Regions from separate parts of the Yersinia sp. SCPM-O-B-9106 (C-191) genome, predicted to be linked through region 2. Evidence: predicted binding sites of a transcription regulator. Region 2 holds the regulator's gene; each other region holds the start of a gene.

Region 1 (3,208 bases), 2.1 Mb from region 2:
TTAAGGGCATATATACGTGCCGTTGACACTATTTGTGTAAGAGAGGATGAATGTGCGGAGACTTTGACCGCACATTCACAAACCATAGCGCTCATAAATGTTACTGCGAAGCTTTGATGCGCTCAAACCCAGCGGTTAAATCGTCCTGCAAATCTTGTACATTCTCTAGCCCAATGTGTAAACGGAACAATGTGCCTTTGATTCCCTCACCCTCATATTTGCGGATGGCCCGGATATCCTTGGGTTGATACCCCAGAATCAAAGACTCAAACCCGCCCCACGAGAAAGCCATACTGAAATGGGTAAAGTGGTCGAGATAAGCCTCTAACTGCTGCTGGGTTAACTCTTCTTTTAACTCAAAAGAAAACAAACCATTGCAGCCGGTGAAATCTCGTTTGTAGAATTCATGGCCTTTGCAGCCGGGCAGGGCAGGGTGATAGACCGCCGCAACTTCCGGGCGCTGAATCAGCCAGTTTGCGATTTCGATACTGTTTTTTTCATGCTGCTTTAAACGCACACTCAGCGTGCGTAAGCCCCGGCTGGCAAGATAGGCGGTATCAGCATCCACCATTTGCCCCATTAGATAAGAATCTTCGCGCAGTTGCTCCCAACAGCGGGTGTTGGCGACCGCAATCCCCAGCATGGCATCGGAATGACCAATAATATATTTAGTTCCTGATTGGATGGAGATATCAATATCAAAATCCAGGGCTTTAAACAGCACGCCAGCCGCCCACGTATTGTCCATGATGATAATCATCTCTGGAGAAACCGCGCGAATGGCTTTGACTATCGCGGGAATATCTTGCACTTCCATCGTGATGGAACCGGGCGACTCGAGAAAAACCACTTTAGTTTGCGGTGTGATCAACGAGGCTATTTCGGCCCCTATCATGGGATCAAAATAAGTGGTGGTGATATTCATACGCGATAAGATTTTATCGCAAAAACTTTGTGCCGGTTCATAAGCCGAGCCAGTCATCAACACATGATCGCCGGTGGAAACAAATGACAAAATGGCATTACTAATCGCGGCAGCACCGCAAGGATAAAGCACACAACCCGCGCCGCCTTCCAGTTCTGTCATCGCTTCTTGCAAAGAAAAATGGGTTAGCGTGCCTCTGCGGCCATAAAATAGCGCCCCATTTCCGCGATTAATTGTGGCGTGCTTTTTGGCTTTTACTGACTCAAAAACCAAAGAGGATGCGCGCTGAATGACGGTATTGACCGAGCCTTGGGTGAATTTCTGACTTCTGCCAGCGCTAACTAAGATTGTTTCCAATTTTTCTATCGTGGGTTTATTTGCAGACATAATCGCTTTGCCACCTTCTCATCAGCATGCCCATTATTCCATGGTCAGCATTCATTATTGGGATGTATTTATTCCTTACGTTAGCATGATGATTGTAATGAGAGGGTAGCTTTCACCATGAAAAAAACTAAAGAGGGTGACTCGCTGTTTTCCGCAGATTTGTAATGGAAAAATGCTGTGTAAGTGACGAAATAGGAAATTTATTAAGGGGAGGCCGTTAGGAGAGGGCTTAATTCATGCAAAAGCGCTCTCTGCAATTAATCCTTTTTTATTTTTACATAAAGTGTCACTCAATCTGTACAGCTCAGAATGTTTATCCGTTGATCCTGCTGCGTAGTCCCTGATATCAGGGGGATTCTTATTTTTTCTCAAAAAATAGGCGTAAATACTAATGATAATTACTATCAATCCCCAGTTTGTTTGATATGATCGGCAGCTGATTTCGTCCTTAAATTGATATGCATATTGGGTGGAGGCGCAGCGTGAAAACAGCTGACAAAAAGATTAAAGACAAATCATTCGTGCAAGGCCGAATGATGAAAGGCGCGATGGCATTATTGCTGGTGGCAGGTTTAACCGGTCATGCATTCGCCGCACCGGGCAACAGTAGCGCAGTCGCTGCATCAGTTACGACACCAACGACGACAGCAACATCAACGCCGTTACCTGCACCGGAAATTACATCTGTAGCAGCCCCTGCTAATGCAGAAGCTGTAGTACCCACAATATCGGCACCGTCAGTTCAGCCATTAACGGCTCCTGCCCCACAAGGCTTGGCGATGGATCTCTCCGTTTGGGGCATGTATCAACATGCTGATGTGGTGGTGAAAGGCGTAATGATTGGCTTGGTATTGGCATCAATCGTGACCTGGACCATTCTGTTTTCCAAAGGTACTGAATTATTCCGAGCACGCCGCCGTTTACGGCAAGAACACGAGGTTATCGGCGCGGTTACTGATCTTGATACCGCGTCTGAGCGAGCAGAGGTTTTCTCTCCAGAGAGCATCAGCGGTCTATTACTGCGTGAAGCGCAAAACGAACGCCTATTATCGGCAGAATCAAACGATAACAACGGCATTAAAGAACGTACTGCTTTTCGTCTGGAGCGCCGTGTTGCTGCCATTAGCCGCCAAATGGGCAAAGGTAATGGCTTCTTGGCGACAATCGGTGCCATTTCTCCGTTTGTCGGTTTGTTTGGTACTGTTTGGGGCATCATGAACAGCTTTATCGGTATTGCCCACTCACAGACGACTAATCTGGCTGTTGTTGCTCCGGGTATTGCCGAAGCTTTGCTGGCAACAGCACTTGGCTTGGTTGCCGCAATTCCTGCGGTGGTTATCTATAACATTTTCGCTCGCCTGATTGGTTCTTACCGCGCTCAGGTAGGGGATGTTGCTGCACAGGTATTATTATTGCTGAGCCGTGATCTTGATTTGAGCAGCAGCGCTGAAGCAAAGTCACCTAAGCAGCCTCACCAATTGCGTGCGGGGTGATTTATGGCCATGCGGATGAACGATAACCTCGATGAAAGTGGTGAACTGCACGAAATTAACGTGACACCTTTCATCGATGTCATGCTGGTATTGCTGATTATCTTTATGGTGGCAGCACCATTGGCAACGGTTGATATTAAAGTGGACTTACCGGCATCTTCAGCGGTGCCACAGCCGCGCCCAGAGAAGCCGGTTTTTCTGACAGTGAAAGCTGATAACCAGCTGTATGTCGGCGATCAGCAGGTCGACCGCGATACACTGGCGGCAACATTGGATAAAGTGACCCAATCTAACAAAGAAACCACCATTTTCTTCCAAGCGGATAAAGTAGTGGATTATGAAACTCTGATGAGTGTTATGGATGCTTTACGCAAATCGGGTTATCTCAAAGTGGGGTTAGTCG
Region 2 (3,208 bases):
AACTTCTGGGATACCCTCTATTGGGGCGGGGCCGATTCAGTCAATGATTGGGCCAATAAAGGCTATGAAGTGGTCGCGTCCAACCCAGATTATGTCTATTTCGACATGCCGTATGAAGTTAACCCAAATGAACGCGGTTATTACTGGGCAACTCGCTTCAACGACGAAGCCAAAGTCTTTAGTTTCGCGCCGGATAACATGCCGCAAAATGCTGAAACCTCGGTCGACCGCGACGGTAATCACTTCAGCGCCAAGAGTGATAAACCTTGGCCGGGTGTGCACGGTATTTCAGGCCAATCATGGAATGAAACTGTTCGGACTGACGAACAGATGGAATACATGATTTTTCCGCGGGTATTACCACTGGCCGAACGTGCCTGGCATCGTGCGCCATGGGAGCAAGATTATAAAGCGGGCCGCGAGTACAAAGGTGGCGAAACCCATATGGTCGATACTAAGGCGTTGAACTCAGATTGGCAGCGTTTTGCCAATATTATGGGACAACGTGAATTGGCGAAACTGGATAAAGCCGGTGTTGCTTACCGCTTACCGGTTCCGGGGGCGCGTGTCGTTACAGGGGAGTTGGAAGCTAACATTTCCTTGCCGGGGCTGATTATCGAGTATTCCACTGATGGCGGTAAGCAATGGCAGAAATATGATGTCAAAGCCCAACCTAAAGTCAGCGGTGACGTGTTGATTCGCTCGACAAGTCCGGATGGTAAACGTAGTAGCCGTGCGGAGCCGGTTAAAGTCTGATTATTGCTGTCAAAGTGCTGTGTCTGATGTTAACTCCTGTTTGCCAGGCTTTTATACCCGTTATACTTCAAGCTGCATGTGCGTTGGCTGTCTTTGTTCGCCCCAGTCACTGACTTGTGTCAGCTCCTAGGGATTCGCTCAATTGCCGCCTTCCTGCAACTCGAATTATTTAGGGTATAGGTAAACAACATTATGTGAAGTTGAGTTGATGGTTTTTTCCCCGGCGAGTCCGGGGTTTTTTTTGTTTCAAATTCATGTGAATGGCCATTAAATGAGTAATGAAAAAATGAATTTGTCACGAAGAGAGGGATGCAGGAGATCAGTAACAAAAATGACCACCTGACTCCCAACTGAAATAACTTGTGGGAAAGGCGGCCATCTTGCGAATTGCTTATTTCAGCATTATGTGAAAATCTTTATATGATCAATGAGATAAAACCATATTATTTTGGATCGTGCGCAGACTCGTCTTCACGGCAATTGCCAGTGGCACAGTGGCCATAGAGATACAGGCTATGATTGGTCAGCTTGATGCCATGCTTTTCAGCAATATCACGTTGCTGTTTTTCAATCTCTTCATTGCTAAATTCAATCACTTTGCCGCAATCCAAGCAAATCAGATGATCGTGATGATGCTGTTGCGTCAATTCAAAGACTGATTTACCGCCTTCGAAATTGTGGCGGGTCACAATACCAGCATCATCAAACTGGTTCAGTACGCGGTAAACCGTCGCCAGACCAATTTCTTCACCGATATCGATCAGCTTTTTATAAAGATCTTCCGCGCTGACGTGATGGTTAACCGGATCTTGTAACACTTCCAGAATCTTAAGCCGGGGCAGCGTTACTTTAAGGCCTGCATTTTTTAAGGCTTTGTTGTTGTCAGTCATGCGGATTCAGTCCTATTACTATCGATTCAAATTAAGGCCGTTCAGCCTATGACATCCGTGGCGCAATATTCTCAATTGCGTCTCATTATAGAACTGCTAGCCCCAAATGAAAACCGTGGTTGTTAACAAAGATATAATTGCACACTTTGCCCCATTAATCATGCAATGTATTGATGGGTGGGATTGTTGCATCATTTAAGTATATGGTTGCTGGGTGTAACGTTACAAATTTGTAGCGGTTTATTTTCATTTTGCACGGATGAATATGCGGATCTGTGGGCGGCTTAACAAGTCTATTCGTCATCCTTCAAGCTGCATGTGCGTTGGCTGCTCTCGTTACTCGGCCAGTCAATGATTCGGGCCTCACTCACTTGCCGCTTTCCTGCAACTCGAATTATTTAGGGTATATAGCGAGAGGCGTTAGAGGTAACGGAAACGCGGTTTGATGTTTAACATCACCCTCGCGTTTCCGACACGGCAAGTTAACCGGTAATTTCAGCGAGATTCAGTTCTTCACTGATCTGTTTTACCCAAGCGCTAACACGTTCATTCGTCAATTCTGGCTGGCGATCTTCATCAATAGCTAAACCGACAAAGTGATCATCATCCGCCAAGCCTTTGGAGGCTTCGAAGTGGTAGCCTGCGGTTGGCCAGTGGCCGACAATAGCAGCACCGCGTGGTTCGATGATATCGCGCACAGTCCCCATCGCATCACAGAAATATTCTGCGTAATCTTCTTGGTCGCCGCAACCGAACAACGCGACCAGCTTGCCGTTGAAATCGATCTCTTCCAGTGTCGGGAAGAAATCATCCCAATCACACTGGGCTTCACCGTAATACCAGGTTGGGATACCGATCAGCAGAATATCGAAGCTTTCTAAATCTTCTTTGCTGCTTTTGGCAATGTCATGAACCTCAGCAACATCTTTGCCCAGTTGCTTTTGGATCATCTTGGCAATGTTTTCGGTATTGCCAGTATCGCTGCCAAAGAAAATGCCTACAGTTGCCATATAACTTAATACCCTTAAATTCAAATAGTTATGCAAATTACTGAGCGCTCTGCCCAATAATATAACACATGTATAGGGCCATATAATGCCAGAAAATCTCGCCAGGCCGATATCAAGTTTATGCGATATAAAATTTTTGTGAGTCGCTCAACCTTATAACGTCATTGCCGATAACCTTCATGTAACCGAAAGGTTGCAATTTGCGGTGCCAGGGGGGAAACCGTCAAATGAAAATTTGCCGGGAAAGGAGTTGTCGTTAGCTGTATGGAACGTCCTTTATTGCTTTTCGGTCATCAAATAACACCAGGATTTTAACGGTAAGTATCCGATATATAAGGGGAACTAACATGCAGTTTTTAAGAAATATTACCATCAGAGCCGCACTACTTTGGGTGCTTGGGGCTTTTTGCCTGCTATGGGGCGGAGTATCGGGTTATACATTGTTATCACTGAATCAACTAACACAATCCACTAATGCCAGCAGTGTGTTGGTTGAAAATATGAATTTGGTCAATCAGGGGACGGATCAATATTTTCGGATGGTTACACGCC
Region 3 (3,208 bases), 2.1 Mb from region 2:
TGCGCGATGGGCAGATAGTGACGCAAGGTAAACCGCGCGACGTGATCACTGCCGATTTAGTCGAGCAGGTTTTTGGTATGCCCTGTTTAATTATTGATGATCCGGTTTCGCATACGCCGTTGGTGATACCGAAGGGGCGATTTTAGTTTTAATTTTTAAGATATAGATGGGGTTTGTTGATGGTGATCTGGTTCAGTTGTGAACGCCCCCAGATCATCCTCCAAAAACTAACCGGTCTGATAAAACATCAAATAATTAAGGTTTAGCCTTAAACATCCCCTCAATCCGTGCCAATAAATGACTCGCACTGTAATAATCTAACCGGAACGTATCATAGCCCGCGGCATAAACTCGATCATGTTCAATTGCTGGGATATGAGCTAAAAACTTATTATTTTTCAGTGCGTCAATCGCCGGTTGGTCGCCGGAGAATAGCAAAATAGTTTCACCGTTAAGGCCCTCGGCCAATTTCTCGCCACCCAGTTGGATGATATCTTTGCGGTGCCCCATGCTGGTGTTGCCTTTCACCGCATCAGGGACTTCTGCCAGTGTGAAGCCCAATTCCTGTAGTAGTTTTCCCTGTGCTGAATGCTCGGTCCATAAATTGGCAGTGCTGCCCGCCGCTTGATAGACAAACGCTGAAATCGGTTGTGGTGGCAGCGTAATATTCTGCTTTACCTCATTGAGTCGATTAGCGAATTTCTCAATAACTTGCTGTGCGTCAGCTTCATGCCCTGTTGCCTGGCCCAGCACGACGGCTAACTCTTGCCAACTTTTGTCATCATAATTAATGACTAATGTGGGGGCGATAACTGACAGCTGCTCATAGAGCTTCAAGGCCGAATCCCCGCCAGTGGCAGAAATAATAATTAAGTCCGGATTCATTCCCGCGACAGCTTCGGCATTGGGTTCCGTCTGGTACATTGGCACCAGTTTTTTGGCCTGTGCAACATCTGACCATTGTGTAAAGAAACCTTGATGGTCAGCCACTGTGGTGTCAGGCACGGTCGCCCCACTGGCAATCACAGGGGCATTGATAGCCAGCAAAGTCCCGGTAATGGTGATACTGGTGGACACAATCCGTTTGGGGGGATGTGTTAGTACCACCGGGCCTTTGGCCGTTTCTACTGTGCGGGTCCACGTAGCTGTACCCTCATTGCCTGATGATGGTGCTTGCTGATCCGCAGTTTCTTCCGCCGGTTTACAGGCAGACAAGCAGAAAATAAGGCCCAAAAGACCCAGTTTAGTCAATATTGACCGCCATTTTTTATACTGAATGTAATTGATATAAAAGGACATAACGGCATTTTCTCTTTCTATTTTAAGCCCCAGTTCTGGGGGGATATATAAATAAGATTCATCAATAACATATTTACATTGATTGACAATATGAATTCTTAGTCGTAATTTACCACGCACGAAAGGGAATGATAGTAATTATTATTACCATTACTATTTGCATTGTGATGGAGGTCTTTGTGCGGTACTTCAACTCTGAAGAACATGGCAGCTCTGAAGAACACGGCAGCTCTGCAGACATGCCCGTTAATTCGCCGTTTTCAGCTGTATCCTCAACATTTCTATTTACTTCAAAACATCAGAGTATCAAAACCCAGGGTATTTTCGAACGAATTAATCAAGCGGCACAAGGCCGTGCTGACCATGAAAATTCACTGCAATCAGCTCTACAATCGGCGTTCCAACGTGCACGTGATGCTGGACAACAACAGCCTATCATCGTCGGGGCCATACCTTTTGATGCCCGTCAGGCATCGTGCTTATTTATTCCGGAACATTATCAGGTTTGTGACCGCCAAGCTTTGGTAGATGCTGCGTGTGTTAATAGCCGCAGAGCGGTTACTGCCCTCGCCAGCCGCAGTTTGCCGGATGAAAATGAGTTCAAACATATTGTGGGGGAGGCTGTTGCTGCTTGTCAGTGCGGTGCAATCCATAAAGTTGTGCTGTCCCGTATTCTGGAAATTGATACAGACATCCCGGTTGATAGCGATCAGGTTATGAATCATTTACTGATCCAAAACAGCACGGCGCATCATTTTCGCGTGCCGCTTGCTGATGGTGGCGTATTACTCGGTGCCAGCCCTGAATTATTGGTGCGTAAACATCTGGCTGGGGTTTATACCAATCCGTTGGCTGGTTCGGCGAAACGGCAAGACGACCCACAACATGATTGGGATATTAGCCAGGCATTACTGGATTCAGAGAAAGACCAATATGAGCATCGGCTGGTTATCGACGAAATTCGCCGCTTATTGACGCCACATTGCTCAAGTCTGCATATCCCTTCACAACCTTCATTGATTAGCACCGCCGCGCTGTGGCACTTATCTTCCGCCATCAGCGGTGAGTTGGAAAACCCACAGATGCGGGTGTTAGAGCTGGCGAATCTGTTACACCCAACCCCCGCATTGTGTGGATTACCGACGCAAAAAGCCCGCCAGTTAATTCAACAATTAGAGCCTTTTGAGCGGGGGTTATTCAGCGGAATTGTGGGTTGGTGTGATGAACAGGGCAATGGTGAATGGGCGGTGATTATCCGGTGCGCCACGGTACATCCAACACAAGTGCGGCTATTTGCCGGGGCGGGCATTGTCGCTGCCTCACAACCCGCGCTGGAATGGGCAGAAACTGAAGCCAAATTGGGCACCATGCTCAATGCGATCGCCATCACCCGATCAGGAGTGCCGCTATGAGTATTGAATTTACCCGTTGGCCGCAAGAGTTTGCTCGTCGCTATCGCGAGAAAGGCTATTGGACAGACCAGCCGATGACGGAGATGTTGTCTCGCCAGTGCCAGCAGCGGCCAGAGGCGACGGCCATCATTTGTGGTGAGCGCCATATCAGTTATGCGCAGTTCGAGCAGGCAGCGCAGCAGTTGGCTGTGCGCTTAACCCATCAGGGCATGCGCCGTGGCGATACCGCCTTGGTTCAACTCCCCAATTGTGCTGAATTTTATCTGGTTTACTTTGCACTATTAAAAATCGGTGTTGCGCCCGTCAATGCATTATTCAGTCATAACCGATTGGAATTAAATGCTTATATTGAACAAATCCAACCGCGCTTACTGATTGCTGATGCCAGCCATAACCTGTTTGCCACAGGGGATTATTGCGCCGAATTACAGAAAAAAACGCCAATGCTGGAATTCCTCATTGTGGCGGGAAATACCGATTACGCTCAGTCGCTGGAG
Region 4 (3,208 bases), 100 kb from region 2:
TGCGTTCAGGTTCGAGCCGAGCGAAGCGAGACAGCAACGCTTCAGCGTTGACCCGAAGGGCGAGGCCAGCGGCCGAGTCATCCCACGACCCACCATTATATCTAGTATCTTATTAAATCCCTCAAACTCAGAAGTTGCATACTACACGATATCGTGTGGGTGAGACCCTGCGTTCAGGTTCGAGCCGAGCGAAGCGAGACAGCAACGCTTCAGCGTTGACCCGAAGGGCGAGGCCAGCGGCCGAGTCATCCCGCACGACCCACCATTATATCTAGTATCTTAGTAACCCCCCAAAACTTCCAAATAGCTATTTCCCCCATTTCTTTTTACCGACTTATATCTTTAGCTTTTTAACCTGCCAATAAGCATCATTACATCAAATAGCATGCCCTCGAATCACAGGCATAAAAAAAGGCGCCGTAGCGCCTCTTTAGAGATTATTTTCTGATACTTAGAGTACCAGGCCCGCGATAGACGCAGACAGCACACTGACCAGTGTAGAGCCGTACAGCAGCTTCAAGCCAAAACGAGAAACGACATTACCTTGGTGCTCATTCAGGCCTTTAATCGCACCGGCGACGATGCCGATGGAAGAGAAGTTAGCGAATGAAACCAGGAATACGGACAGAATACCCACACTACGTGGTGACAATTCTGATGCCACTTTCTGCAAGTCCATCATGGCCACAAATTCGTTAGAAACCAATTTGGTTGCCATTATACCGCCGACTTGCAAGGCTTCATGAGCAGGAATGCCCATTACCCAAGCAAACGGGAAGAAGACATAGCCCAAAATACCCTGGAAGCTAATACCAAACAGCAGGCTAAACAGAGCATTCATCGCAGCAATCAATGCGATAAAACCAATCAGCATTGCTGCTACGATAATGGCAACTTTGAAACCGGCCAAGATGTATTCACCCAGCATTTCAAAGAAGCTTTGACCTTCATGCAAGTTGCTCAGCTGTAACTCTTCTTCATCCTCAGCTTTATACGGGTTGATTAGCGACAACACGATAAAGGTGCTGAACATGTTAAGCACCAGCGCGGCGACCACGAATTTCGCGTCCAGCATTGACATATAAGCACCGACAATTGACATCGAGACTGTCGACATTGCCGTTGCTGCCATGGTGTACATGCGTTTTTCAGACATTTTGCCTAAAATATCTTTATAGGCGATGAAGTTTTCAGATTGGCCCAGAATCAGTGAACTGACTGCGTTGAATGATTCCAGCTTACCCATGCCGTTAACTTTGGACAATAAAGTCCCAATAATACGAATAATGACGGGCAGAACTTTAATGTACTGCAGAATACCAATGAGAGCAGAAATAAAGACGATAGGACACAGCACTCTCAGGAAGAAGAATGCGAGGCCTTTATCCCCCATGTTACCGAAGACAAAATCAGTGCCGGTAGCAGCGAACCCCAGTAATTTGTCGAAAAAGCCCGCGAATCCTTTCACAAAACCTAATCCAACTTCTGAATGGAGGAAGAAGTACGCCAGCAACACTTCAATAACCAATAATTGAATAACAAACCGAATGCGGATGCTTTTGCGATCTTTGCAGATAACAAGAGCCAATATGGCCACTACGACTAAGGCCAACGCAAACTGTAGAATATGGGACATATGTGCTCCAAATTAGAGGCAGACTAGGTTTTGGTGGACATTTTATGTAACGGCTACATTAAAAACGAGATATAGACCGCAAATATAGAAATTCACTTTCATAAATGCAAACAAATTAGTGGGGTTGATCACAAAAAATAGGATGTTAATAATATGCTACAGGGATAGTGTAAATATGCTAGTTTGAACAATTGTAGTGAGCGAGCTCGGAAATTGCGATGCAGTATTTAACACAATTTTTCAGAAACCAAGAGCGCCTCCCTTACTGCACGGCAGATTACGCGGTATTAGCTATCAGAGAGATAAGTTTCACCATTCTAAATGCGCTTGATAATTATTATCATTTAGATATTATGGGTGATAAGAGAGTAGCCGTAAATTTCCAAGGGTAATACTGAATGTTGAATAGCCGTGCTGTCGATACACCCCGCCGTAACTCAAGGAGGATCAAACTCTCCCTGATGGGGCCTGCCTTTATTGCTGCCATTGCCTATATCGACCCCGGTAACTTTGCGACTAACATTCAAGCCGGAGCTACCTTTGGCTATACTCTCTTATGGGTGGTGGTGTGGGCTAATGTCATGGCGATGTTAGTCCAATTGCTGTCAGCAAAACTTGGGATCGCGACCGGTAAGAATCTGGCGGAGCATATTCGTGATCGTTTCCCACGCCCGGTAGTATGGGCTTACTGGGTGCAGGCCGAGATTATCGTGATGGCAACAGACTTGGCCGAGTTTATCGGAGCCGCTATCGGCTTCAAATTGCTGCTGGGTGTAACACTGCTACAAGGTGCGGTACTGACTGGCATCGCCACTTTCCTCATTCTTATGCTGCAAAACCGTGGGCAAAAGCCAATCGAAATGGTGATTGGTGGGCTGCTTTTGTTCGTCGCGGCATCTTATATTGTTGAACTGATTTTCTCTCAACCTGAACTGGCGGCCCTGGGGCGCGGGATGATTATTCCGAGCTTACCTAACAGTAACGCGGTGTTTTTAGCCGCCGGGGTCTTGGGGGCGACAATTATGCCGCACGTCATTTACCTGCATTCAGCATTAACACAGACGGAAAGCAAAGAATCCAAAACTGAGCGCTACGCCTCAACCAAGTTTGATGTGGCGATTGCCATGACGATTGCTGGTTTTGTGAATTTGGCCATGATGGCAACCGCTGCTGCGGCTTTCCATTTCAATGGTTATCAACATGTTGCCGAAATCGAAGAAGCCTATTTGACCTTGCAACCCTTGCTGGGCAATGCTGCCGCTACAGTTTTTGGCTTGAGTTTGGTTGCCGCCGGCCTGTCATCGACAGTGGTGGGCACCATGGCTGGGCAAGTGGTGATGCAGGGGTTTGTGCACTTTTATATTCCAATGTGGCTACGCCGCGCGATCACTATGTTGCCGTCCTTTATTGTCATTATGATCGGCATGGACGCGACTAAAATACTGGTGATGAGCCAAGTTTTACTGAGCTTTGGCATTGCATTGGCGCTGGTGCCGTTATTGGTATTCACCGGCAATAAAGAATTGATGGGGGAGTTGGTTGATAACAAACTGACTCAGATTCTGGGTAAAT

The links. Region 2 encodes Fur, which represses iron uptake genes when iron is present. Its sites were predicted from a motif close to ATAATAATGAGAACNACTATCAA; they were not measured.
Region 1: exbB (tol-pal system-associated acyl-CoA thioesterase) is a predicted target of Fur. The motif match lies at 1,698-1,720, and genes of this name have one in related genera.
Region 3: OP863_RS16845 (isochorismate synthase) is a predicted target of Fur. The motif match lies at 1,428-1,450, and genes of this name have one in related genera.
Region 4: OP863_RS05945 (Nramp family divalent metal transporter) is a predicted target of Fur. The motif match lies at 1,964-1,986, and genes of this name have one in related genera.

The regions. Positions count from the first base shown of each region.
Region 1 is NZ_CP110791.1:3,751,538-3,754,745, reverse strand. Features, by position in the region: gene metC (cystathionine beta-lyase) at 101-1,312, opposite strand; gene exbB (tol-pal system-associated acyl-CoA thioesterase) at 1,795-2,805, shown strand; gene exbD (TonB system transport protein ExbD) at 2,809-3,208, shown strand, end outside.
Region 2 is NZ_CP110791.1:1,401,228-1,404,435, forward strand. Features, by position in the region: gene OP863_RS06430 (beta-N-acetylhexosaminidase) at 1-756, shown strand, start outside; gene fur (ferric iron uptake transcriptional regulator) at 1,200-1,646, opposite strand; gene fldA (flavodoxin FldA) at 2,129-2,656, opposite strand; gene OP863_RS06445 (methyl-accepting chemotaxis protein) at 3,004-3,208, shown strand, end outside.
Region 3 is NZ_CP110791.1:3,711,954-3,715,161, reverse strand. Features, by position in the region: gene OP863_RS16855 (ABC transporter ATP-binding protein) at 1-146, shown strand, start outside; gene fepB (Fe2+-enterobactin ABC transporter substrate-binding protein) at 256-1,299, opposite strand; gene OP863_RS16845 (isochorismate synthase) at 1,539-2,711, shown strand; gene OP863_RS16840 ((2,3-dihydroxybenzoyl)adenylate synthase) at 2,708-3,208, shown strand, end outside.
Region 4 is NZ_CP110791.1:1,300,410-1,303,617, forward strand. Features, by position in the region: RNA gene OP863_RS05930 (RtT sRNA) at 1-98, shown strand, start outside; RNA gene OP863_RS05935 (RtT sRNA) at 140-265, shown strand; gene OP863_RS05940 (NupC/NupG family nucleoside CNT transporter) at 452-1,636, opposite strand; gene OP863_RS05945 (Nramp family divalent metal transporter) at 2,035-3,208, shown strand, end outside.